Regions from separate parts of the Psychrobacillus sp. NPDC096389 genome, predicted to be linked through region 3. Evidence: riboswitches for the same ligand, from Rfam matches in the RefSeq annotation. Region 3 holds a riboswitch; each other region holds the start of a gene.

Region 1 (3,231 bases), on a different contig from region 3:
TGTACTTCCTATAAATGATCAAACAACTGTAAGTATTTTAAATAGACTTCCTATATTTTTCACACCTGCCCATTATGTATTTTTTATTTGGATTGTTATTTATCTTTTATTGGCAAGTTGGATTTGGAATAGTATAAAAGAGTATCAGGCTACTCGACACCTCCCTTTAAAACGGGTTTTACTCTTTGTCATTACTTCTATTTTACATAGTATATGGATTCTTTTTTGGCATTTTGAGCAGTTTAATTATGCTCTAATTACTATGCTTCTTTTACTTGGGACTTTATTTTTACTTTATACAACTTATCCAGTCAAACAACCTAACTGGATGAGCAGATTACCTATTTCTATTTATTTTGGTTGGGCATTTATTATGACCTTCATCAATCTGGATTATCTTTTGACTTTTTATGAATTCAGCGGTTTAGGAATTACAAAGTCGCTGTGGACAGTTATTCTTTTAACTATTGCTACAGCTATCGCTCTCCATTTTAGATATCATTTTGCAGATCGGGCGATAGTACTTGTTTTTATCTGGACTTTTTTAGGACTCGCCTGCCGTCATCTGTTTAACGAGTTACTCATATCAACTGCATCCATTTTTTTAAGCAGTGTGCTTGTTGTAGGTATATTTTTCATTAAAAAAACGCCACCGAAGGAATAATTTCGGGTGGCGTTTTACTTATTTTAATCTAATTTTGTTAAAAGAATTGGACCTTCTTTTGTTACAACAATTGTATGTTCGATTTGAGCTACCAATGATTTGTCAGGTGTGACGAACGTCCATCCATCTCCAGACTCCACAATATGCTCTGCTTTCGCCGAGATAAATGGCTCCACTGCAAGCACCATACCTTCTTTTAAAATCGTAGGATCCCATGCATCATAATAATTCAATACATGCTGTGGTGCTTCATGTAGAGATTTTCCAATTCCATGTCCCGTTAAATTCATAATAACATGTAGGCCATTGTCTTTTGCTTCTCTTGCAACTGCTTTACCGATTTGATTTAAGCGAGCACCTGTCTTCACTTTTAACATTGCACGGTTGAAGGCACTTTCCGCTACTGCACATAGCTTCTCTTTTTCTGGATAGCCGTCTCCCACAACAAATGAAATACCAGTATCTGCAAAGTAACCATCATATGAACCAGACACGTCGATATTGACCATGTCTCCTTCTTGAATAACACGTGACCCAGGAATGCCATGAGCAACTTCTTCGTTTACACTTATACAAGTATAGCCTGGGAAATCATACTCCCCTTTAGGTCCTGAAATGGCACCTGTTTCTGTGAACATTTTGCCTGCAATTTCATCTAATTCTTTTGTTGTGACACCAGGTTTTGTTGCCGCCTGCATCGCATCGCGTACTTCTGCCACAATTCGGCCGATTTTTTTTAACGCTTCTAACTCTTCATTTGTTTGTACAATCATCTATATAAGATCCCTTCTCCATTAACTGTACAATAATCATATCATATTTATACTCTATTCGGCAGTAAAAGGCGTGGTGCTTTTACGAACAACACCGTACAAATAAATGCTGCGACTAAAAATACTGGTATCATATAAGTAGAATTATAAATGACCGAATATAAAATCGGATTTTGATCTCCAGCGTATTCGCTAAAAAATAGAATACCAGACGTTACATGTGCTAAGTAACGGAGAAATGCCGCAACAAATGTACCAGCAATGACTGCTGTAATCATTTTCTTCGTATCTTTGTTTTCTAATGCTTTTATAAATGAAGGTCTAAAGAAACCAGCAAATCCTGCTACCATAAAGGCGATAAAATAATCGATTCCTACTTGAAAAATAACAAATATAAATGATAAAGGTGCGAAATAAGCACTGCCTGTTGCCACTTGCAATAAACCAATTAAAAATCCTGTAATTAATCCAGCAACAACTCCACGTCTGAAAGCAATTAAAATAACTGGTACAAGCACAAACGTAACTGATCCACCTTGTGGCATGCCAAACCCAATCAGGTCTAATACATATCCTAAAGCTGCAAATATAGCTATCTCCACTAATAATAAAACACGTTGATTTCTCATTGTACTCCCCTTTTTTGCCCACAAAAAAACGACGCCCGGGATAGACCCAGACATCGCGCGATTGTCAGTTTCCATCCACATCCCTACGCAAGCTTGAACTTACAGGTTCGAAGGGTACAATCTCAGCCGCGTAAGCGACGCCCCTTGTGGTTATGAATTATTTAGTTCGAATTCATTGTAGCCCAACAAAATAAGGAATGCAACCCCTCTTCCTTCATTGGTATACTTATAGAAATAATAGATAACGGAGGGGTTACTCAGATGATAGAGTTATTGCAAGATTTAATTCGCATGAAAAGTGATGATTTAGAAGGTGCAAACAAAGCGCTGTTATTTTGTAAATCTTGGCTCGAAGAACGTGGCATTACTCCAATAGTATATGAACATGATGCCAAATTCATGCTAGTTGCAGAAATAGGCAGTGGTAACGATTGTATTATATGGAATGGGCATGTAGATGTTGTTCCAGGTCATCCTGGACAATTTATCCCTATTATAGAAGGCGACAAGCTGTTTGGAAGGGGTTCTGCCGATATGAAAGCGGGAGTAGCCGCTATGATGCAAGCTTTTTATGAGCTCTCATTAGTTCCTCAAAAACTAAGGCAAAAAGTACAGTTGCATATTGTGACAGATGAAGAAACGTTTGGAGACACCTCGAAATTTCTAGTCGATCAAGGTTTTCATGGAGATTTTGTCATTTGCGGTGAACCTACCCATTTACATATTGGACTACAAGCAAAAGGAATTGTTCAGTTAGATGTGGTCCTAAAAGGGAAATCTAGTCATGGGAGTCGTCCATGGGAAGGGATAAATGCGATTGAGCAAGCATTCCTATTTGATCAAGAAATACACAAACTTTCTTTTTTAACAGCAAGTAATGCCTTTTATGATTATCCTTCTTTAAACTTGGCAAAAATACATGCAGGCGAAAGATTCAATGTTGTACCAGACGAATGTATTTTATCTTACGATATTCGCTTTGTTCCGGGGCAACATGCAATAGATATTATTAAGGAAATAAATGATACAGCTAGCAGTCTCTTTCCAACTAGCGAGGTAATCATCCATTCCACCGCTCCGGCCGTAACGACAGAAGAAAATAATGAATATGTAAAAAAACTACAACAAATAACAACTAGTTTAACGAAGCAGCCAACTAATTTAT
Region 2 (3,231 bases), on a different contig from region 3:
GGAATCATATGTTTCAATCCATTTGGCATATTTGTTTGTGGACAAGTTATTACCATATTGTGTGCGCAATAATTTCCCTATCTCCCAGTAATCCCATGCACATGGAAGCAAACAGGAAACTAATTCCACTAGTGAACCGTTTTGCGCAACATTTAACATATAGCGTGTGTATGCCAGATTTGTAGGGGTTGGCTTAGTAGCTTCCAACTCCTCCTTAGAAATACCAAACTCTGCAGCAAAAGCACGATGTAAATCCATTTCGAAATGCAGGGTATCATGTAGCGTTTTCGAAAAGTTTGTCATCATTTCTAAATCGAGTGATTTTTGAACTCCTACTGCAAATAACTTGGAATAGTCTAATAGATAGACATAATCCTGCTTCATATAATGGATAAATTTTTCTTCCGCCAATATTCCTTTTCCTAACTCCTGTACAAATGGATGTTGATGATTTTTATCCCAAATTGGTTTTACATTTTCAAGTAATCGATCGCTAAATTTTTTAGTAGCATTCATACGACTTACCTCCCAGAATAATAGTTTTTTTATTTTTTTGTGTTACACCATTGATAAATAAATAACAACAATGTTTTAGTAAATGAAAGTAATTCCTCTATATTTAGTTTTTCATCTACAGAATGTGCTTCTTCTAGTTTTCCTGGACCATAAATAACAGTTGGTATTCCTGCTTGTCCTAGCCAACCTGCATCAGTTACGGATTTGGACATTCCAATTTCGACCGGTTTTTTCTCTATTTGCTGATGACAATCTGCCAGTAATTGAACCGCTGGGTGTTCCGCATCCATTTTTAATGCAGGAAATATTTCGCCACGTTCTTCAATCATTGATTTTCCACCCCAGCGATATCGAAGAGGATTTTCCCTTAACCAAGGATCAGCCATCGCAACTCGGTTTAAATGATCTTCTATTTCTGTAGTAACTGATTCATATGTTTCATTCGGATAAAAATGTACGGTAATCCATAGTCTGCATTCATCTGCTATAAAAGCGGCATGTCTGCCACCTTCTATAACCGCAGGATTAATCGTGTTTGTTCCAGGGGCAAATCCAGGATATTGTTTTGTCACCGCCCAATGTCTTTCCAAATCTTGAAGGCCTGCAATTATTTTCATCATTTTTTCTATGGCACTTGCACCTTGGATCAACCCTCCTGCATGCAACATTTTCATCCTCATTGCATCATGGAAAACTTCTTTACTTTTAATCGTTATCCACCCTGTTATCACTCCACCTTGACCGTGAATTTGACGATTACTTCCATCTACTACTAGTGCAAAATCAGCCGTGTATCCTCTCTCTATACAAGACAGTGTTCCCGCCTCTCCCGCTTCTTCTCCAATAACAGACTGTATTTGGAGGTCTCCTTTTATTTCAATATTTAGCTCTTTTAATAGTTTTATAGCAAACAATGTTGCGGCTACCGCTCCTTTCATGTCAGAGGTTCCTCTGCCAAATACATATCCATCTTTTTTGGTGAGCTTGAATACTGGCACGGTCCACTCGCTTTCATCTCCGACTTCTGCAACGTCGATATGTCCGTTTATGATTAAGCTCTGATAATGCAAACTATCTGTTCCTCTTTTTATCCCTACTACGTTCGGATCTTTCGGAAACACATCCCAACTATCCGTCTCCAATTGGTGTTTCTCTAAAAAGTTTGCAATATAGTTTTGCACTTCACTTGTATTTCTAGCTGGGGGACTAACTGTCGGAAAACTAACTAAATTTCCGAGTAATTGAAATAATTCTTCTTTACGCTCATCAACTGCTTTATTTATTCGATTTTCTATTTCCTTCTCCATTTCTTTTCCCCTTCCTAGTTAAATTTTTGAAAACAAAAAACCGCTCTCCATAAACGGAAAGCGGCTGTTTTCTACATAATTAAACTAAATATACGACAGTAGGGGTCCAGCTGCTTCCCTCCGCTAGTATTAACTAGATCAGGTTCAAAGGGTTTACATACAAGATGTGTCTCAGCCTAAAACAGGCTCCCCTAGCAGTCATCTATTTAATTATAAACGCAACTAAATCGTATCATAAATAAAATTAATTACAAGAATATTTCGTTAAACGTCTTTTTTATCCTATTAGAGTCATTTAAATTTCGTTTTCTTGCTTTTACATACTTAAGAAGGCTAATTATGCCATGAATGCGAGTATACTAAACATAGAAAAGGGGTGATTCCATGCAGAACAATCAAGATGATATCCAATTGACTGAAGAAAGATGGCAAGCCATTACACATAACGATAAGTCCTACGATGACCTTTTTATATATGCAGTAACTTCTACAGGTATTTGTTGCAGACCTTCTTGTAAATCAAGAGATCCAAAGAAAGAAAATATCCGTATTTTTAATGATGTGGAAGAAGCAATAGCTAATGGTTTTCGTCCTTGCAAACGCTGTAAACCGGGTGGTATACGTTTACCGGATGAAGAATGGATCGACCAAATTAAACAATATATAAATGCAAATTATCACAACCCATTGTCATTGGAAATTTTAGCAGACATGTGCCATGGCAGTCCCTATCACTTACAACGAACCTTTAAACGAATCGTCGGGCAAACTCCTATGGAATATATTCAGCACATAAGAATCCTTAATGCCATGAAAAAACTCCAAAATGTAGAAAAGTCTATTGCGAAAATTGGTTTAGAAGTTGGATTTTCAAATACATCCTATTTCATCACTTTATTCAAAAATAAAACAGGCTTTACGCCAAAACAATATCAAAAAATAGTATTGGAGGAACAGAATAATGAAAAAAAACAATGAACATCCTGTCTATTGGATATTGTTAAATCATAAACAATGGAAGATATATATTGCGGCAACGGTAAAAGGATTATGTTATGTCAGTTCCCAAAATGCTCCATTCGAGGAACTCGGTGTATGGGTAAAGAAACGTCTCCCCCATTATCATCTTCTAGAAGAGAAAGTAGTTATGCAGCCATATGCGGATGAATTAATTGCTTTTATCGAAGGACGACGAAAAGAATTTACATTTTCTCTAGATCTTCATGGTACTGCTTTTCAACAATCCGTTTGGAATGCATTACAAGAAATTCCATATGGACAAACAGTTTCATATACAGATATTGCAGAACGGATAAAAAAGCCACAATCTGTACGTGCAGTCGGAACCGCTATTGGAGCCAACCCTGTATTAATTACTGTGCCTTGTCACCGAGTGATCGCTAAAAGC
Region 3 (3,231 bases):
GCAGGAGTTACTTCCTTTTTATTCAATGAAATACTTCTTTCAAAAAAATCTCCCCATAAATCGAGGCGATGCTCAATAGCAACTATTGTTATCACGCGTTTTTGTTGTAATTCATCTAACCACTCCACATATTTTTTAGCAGTAAATGGGTCTAAATGAGAGAGTGGTTCATCTAATAACAAAACTTCCGGTTCCATAATAAGTGCACATGCAGTAGCAATTTGCTGTTTTTGGCCGCCGGAAAGTTTTTGGATAACAGCATATCGAAACTCTGATAAATTAGTGAGGTCTAGCACTTCACGAATCCTTTTTTCCATTTCCTCTCGCTTCACATGTAAGTTTTCCAATGTAAAGGCAAGCTCTTCTTCGACAGTTTGCATACAAAACTGAGCATCGGGATCTTGAAAAACGGTTGCAACTCGATGATTTATTTCCCCGGGAATAAAAGATAGGCTATCTTTCCCAAAAAGTTTTATCGAGCCACTCATCACACCATCGCAATTATCTGGATACAATCGATTGCATAAATAGAGTAAAGTAGTTTTTCCGCACCCACTTGGACCAGTAATAACTACTCGTTCGCCGCGCTTCACGGTAAACGAAAGATCTTCCAATATCCAGTTTTCCTCATCTGGATAACGAAAACTCACTTTGTCAAAACGAATAACGTCATGCACGTGCCTCACCTTTTCTCGAACGGGCTATCGCATATCCACGGAGGGAACCAGTTGCTAATAATCCATCTGCCACTGCTTTTCCTCCTATACCAGCAATCATCGCACCACTTGCTATACGAATTCCTAGCATTAACGCTACATAGCCCGTGCTATATACAGCAAATCCACCTAAAAAGTATCCATACACAAAACTAAATACAGAAGATCCAACACCCGCTAACATCAATACCCATAGATCAAATCGTTTATAGCGAGTCGCTGCAAATACTGCTTCTGCTCCTAAACCCTGAATAACTCCTGAAAGTATAAGGCGTGGTCCAACTGCATTTCCTAGTAAAACTTCAATGGCAGCAGCAATTGTTTCTGAAACTACTGCAGCACCTGGCTTACGAATAATGTACATACAAATAATTGAAACGATAAACCAAATCCCAAAAATCCATTCATAGGCAATCGGACCGATAAATCCTGACCAAATATTGCCGACATGTACAAACAATAAATACACAATTCCAAACACGACTGCAAATAAAGACATCAATACAATCTCTTTTAACTTCCAAGATTTCAACATATTATTGACCTCCATGCGAAGGACTATTAATACTCATCGAAACTGTCATGACTAAATGTTTATGTTCTTCAGAACGAGCATGTGTAAATGTCTCCTCATAAAAAGCAAAGACATCATGAATATCTCCGTGAATCCCGCTTGCATAATGCATGGATTCATTGAAAACTCCACGCTCTTTAGCGCGATCAACTTCTCGGTAAATGACATCCATATAATTCGGATTATTCATCGGGTATAAAGCAAATTGAGAAGAGACGTATTGCTTGGTCGTATCCGTATTGGCAACGTCATCTCTTTTATCTAAATATGCATCTCCTGCAGTATCCCCAGGACAACCAGCAGAAAAAGTTCCTGATAAAGCAACATGTACACCAGTTTTAGCAGCGTGAAGCGTTAATGCTTTTGCAACATTAAATACATGCACTTGTTTCCCACGAATGACCGTCGACACATCATCTGTATGCATCCACACATTCGACGTGTCTGTTTCCTGAAGTGCTCCTTTAATCACTGAAATAAAATCGTTGGTCATCGGATGTAGCGAAAAACGAAATCCGACGATAGGGCTTAAACCGCATTGCATAATAAAAAAACCTCCCGATAAATTTTCATAAAAAAAGACCACATCCGTGAAGATGCAGCCACTTATCCAATATGAAAAATTCGGAAAGTCACCGCACTTCCCCACGCAGGTATTATCCTGATCGAGTTATAAGGGATCGGAGCAAATGCTCGCATCTCAGCCATAATGGGCACCCCTAGTGCGAAAAACGGTATGTAGTTTTTTAAATGTGCCCCCAGTATACCTTATGAAAATAGTAAAGTAAATATAGTTGAAAAATTTAACTAACTCGTCCATGCTTAAATTATTAAGATCTTTGGAGGTAAAAGGTTTGAAAAAATTATTTATAACTCGAAAATTACCAGATGAAATAGTAAATCCATTAAAAGAAAAATTCGACGTACAAATGTGGCATAGCGAAGAAATTCAAATGACATATGAGGAACTAAAAGCAGAAGCAAAAGATGCACACGCACTTTGGACAATGCTTTCAGATAAAGTAGACAGAGAACTGATGGAAAGTCTGCCAAATTTAAAAGTAGTTAGTAACTTAGCGGTTGGCTACAATAATATTGATGTGGAAGCGGCAAAAGAGCGTGGGATCGTCGTTACAAATACACCAGGAGTTCTAACCGAAACGACTGCGGATCTGACATTTGCATTACTTTTGGCAACTGCTCGACGCGTTACAGAAGCAGAGCGTGATCTTCGTGATGGAAAGTGGAAATCATGGACGCCAATGGGGCTCACGGGGATGGATGTTTTTGGTGCAACGATTGGAATTGTTGGCATGGGACGCATTGGTGAAGCAGTAGCAAGACGTGCTAATGGGTTTGACATGAAAGTTCTATACCATAATCGCACTCGCAAAATTGAGGCGGAAGAAGAATTTGGTTTTTCGTATGTAGAACTAGACACACTTCTACAAGAATCGGATTTTGTCGTTCTACTAACTCCATTAACACCTGAAACGAGAGGGTTGATTGGGGAACGCGAGCTAGGGCTGATGAAAGAAACTGCAGCAATTATTAACGTAGCTCGTGGTGGAATTATTGACGAGAAAGCACTTTACGAAGCGCTAACAACGGATAAAATCTGGGCTGCTGGACTTGATGTGTTCGAAGTAGAACCTGTGCCAATGGATCATCCATTACTTACCTTACCAAATGTAACAGTACTACCTCATATAGGAAGTGCAAGTATTCGTACGCGAATGGCTATGATGCAGTTGAATGCCCAAGCTATTGAAGCCGTATTAGAAGGACAAGAACCGGAAAATCGAGTAGTTTAATGAGTAGGCAGTTTGGAATCAACAAGAATTTGATTCCAGGCTGTCTATTTTATCGTTTATAGAAGCATTCTATATAATTTCTACTAAAGCATCTAAAGGCCTAAAGAAAATGAATGATATAGCATAA

The links. A riboswitch is a leader RNA that binds a small molecule or an ion and turns the genes downstream of it on or off. The one in region 3 is predicted to bind thiamine pyrophosphate.
Region 1: another riboswitch for thiamine pyrophosphate. It lies ahead of thiT (energy-coupled thiamine transporter ThiT); the one in region 3 lies ahead of ACIQ38_RS15735 (YkoF family thiamine/hydroxymethylpyrimidine-binding protein).
Region 2: another riboswitch for thiamine pyrophosphate. It lies ahead of ACIQ38_RS00910 (acetylornithine deacetylase); the one in region 3 lies ahead of ACIQ38_RS15735 (YkoF family thiamine/hydroxymethylpyrimidine-binding protein).

What each region holds. Positions count from the first base shown of each region.
Region 1 covers NZ_JBIWFB010000009.1:48,318-51,548, forward strand. The annotation lists gene ACIQ38_RS18560 (tryptophan-rich sensory protein) at 1-664, shown strand, start outside; gene map (type I methionyl aminopeptidase) at 688-1,437, opposite strand; gene thiT (energy-coupled thiamine transporter ThiT) at 1,485-2,066, opposite strand; TPP riboswitch at 2,130-2,221, opposite strand; gene ACIQ38_RS18575 (M20 family metallopeptidase) at 2,328-3,231, shown strand, end outside.
Region 2 covers NZ_JBIWFB010000001.1:187,153-190,383, reverse strand. The annotation lists gene tenA (thiaminase II) at 1-516, opposite strand, end outside; gene ACIQ38_RS00910 (acetylornithine deacetylase) at 546-1,823, opposite strand; TPP riboswitch at 1,922-2,026, opposite strand; gene ACIQ38_RS00905 (bifunctional transcriptional activator/DNA repair enzyme AdaA) at 2,208-2,801, shown strand; gene ACIQ38_RS00900 (methylated-DNA--[protein]-cysteine S-methyltransferase) at 2,785-3,231, shown strand, end outside.
Region 3 covers NZ_JBIWFB010000006.1:160,895-164,125, forward strand. The annotation lists gene ACIQ38_RS15725 (ABC transporter ATP-binding protein) at 1-677, opposite strand, end outside; gene ACIQ38_RS15730 (ECF transporter S component) at 670-1,248, opposite strand; gene ACIQ38_RS15735 (YkoF family thiamine/hydroxymethylpyrimidine-binding protein) at 1,253-1,834, opposite strand; TPP riboswitch at 1,916-2,021, opposite strand; gene ACIQ38_RS15740 (2-hydroxyacid dehydrogenase) at 2,109-3,104, shown strand.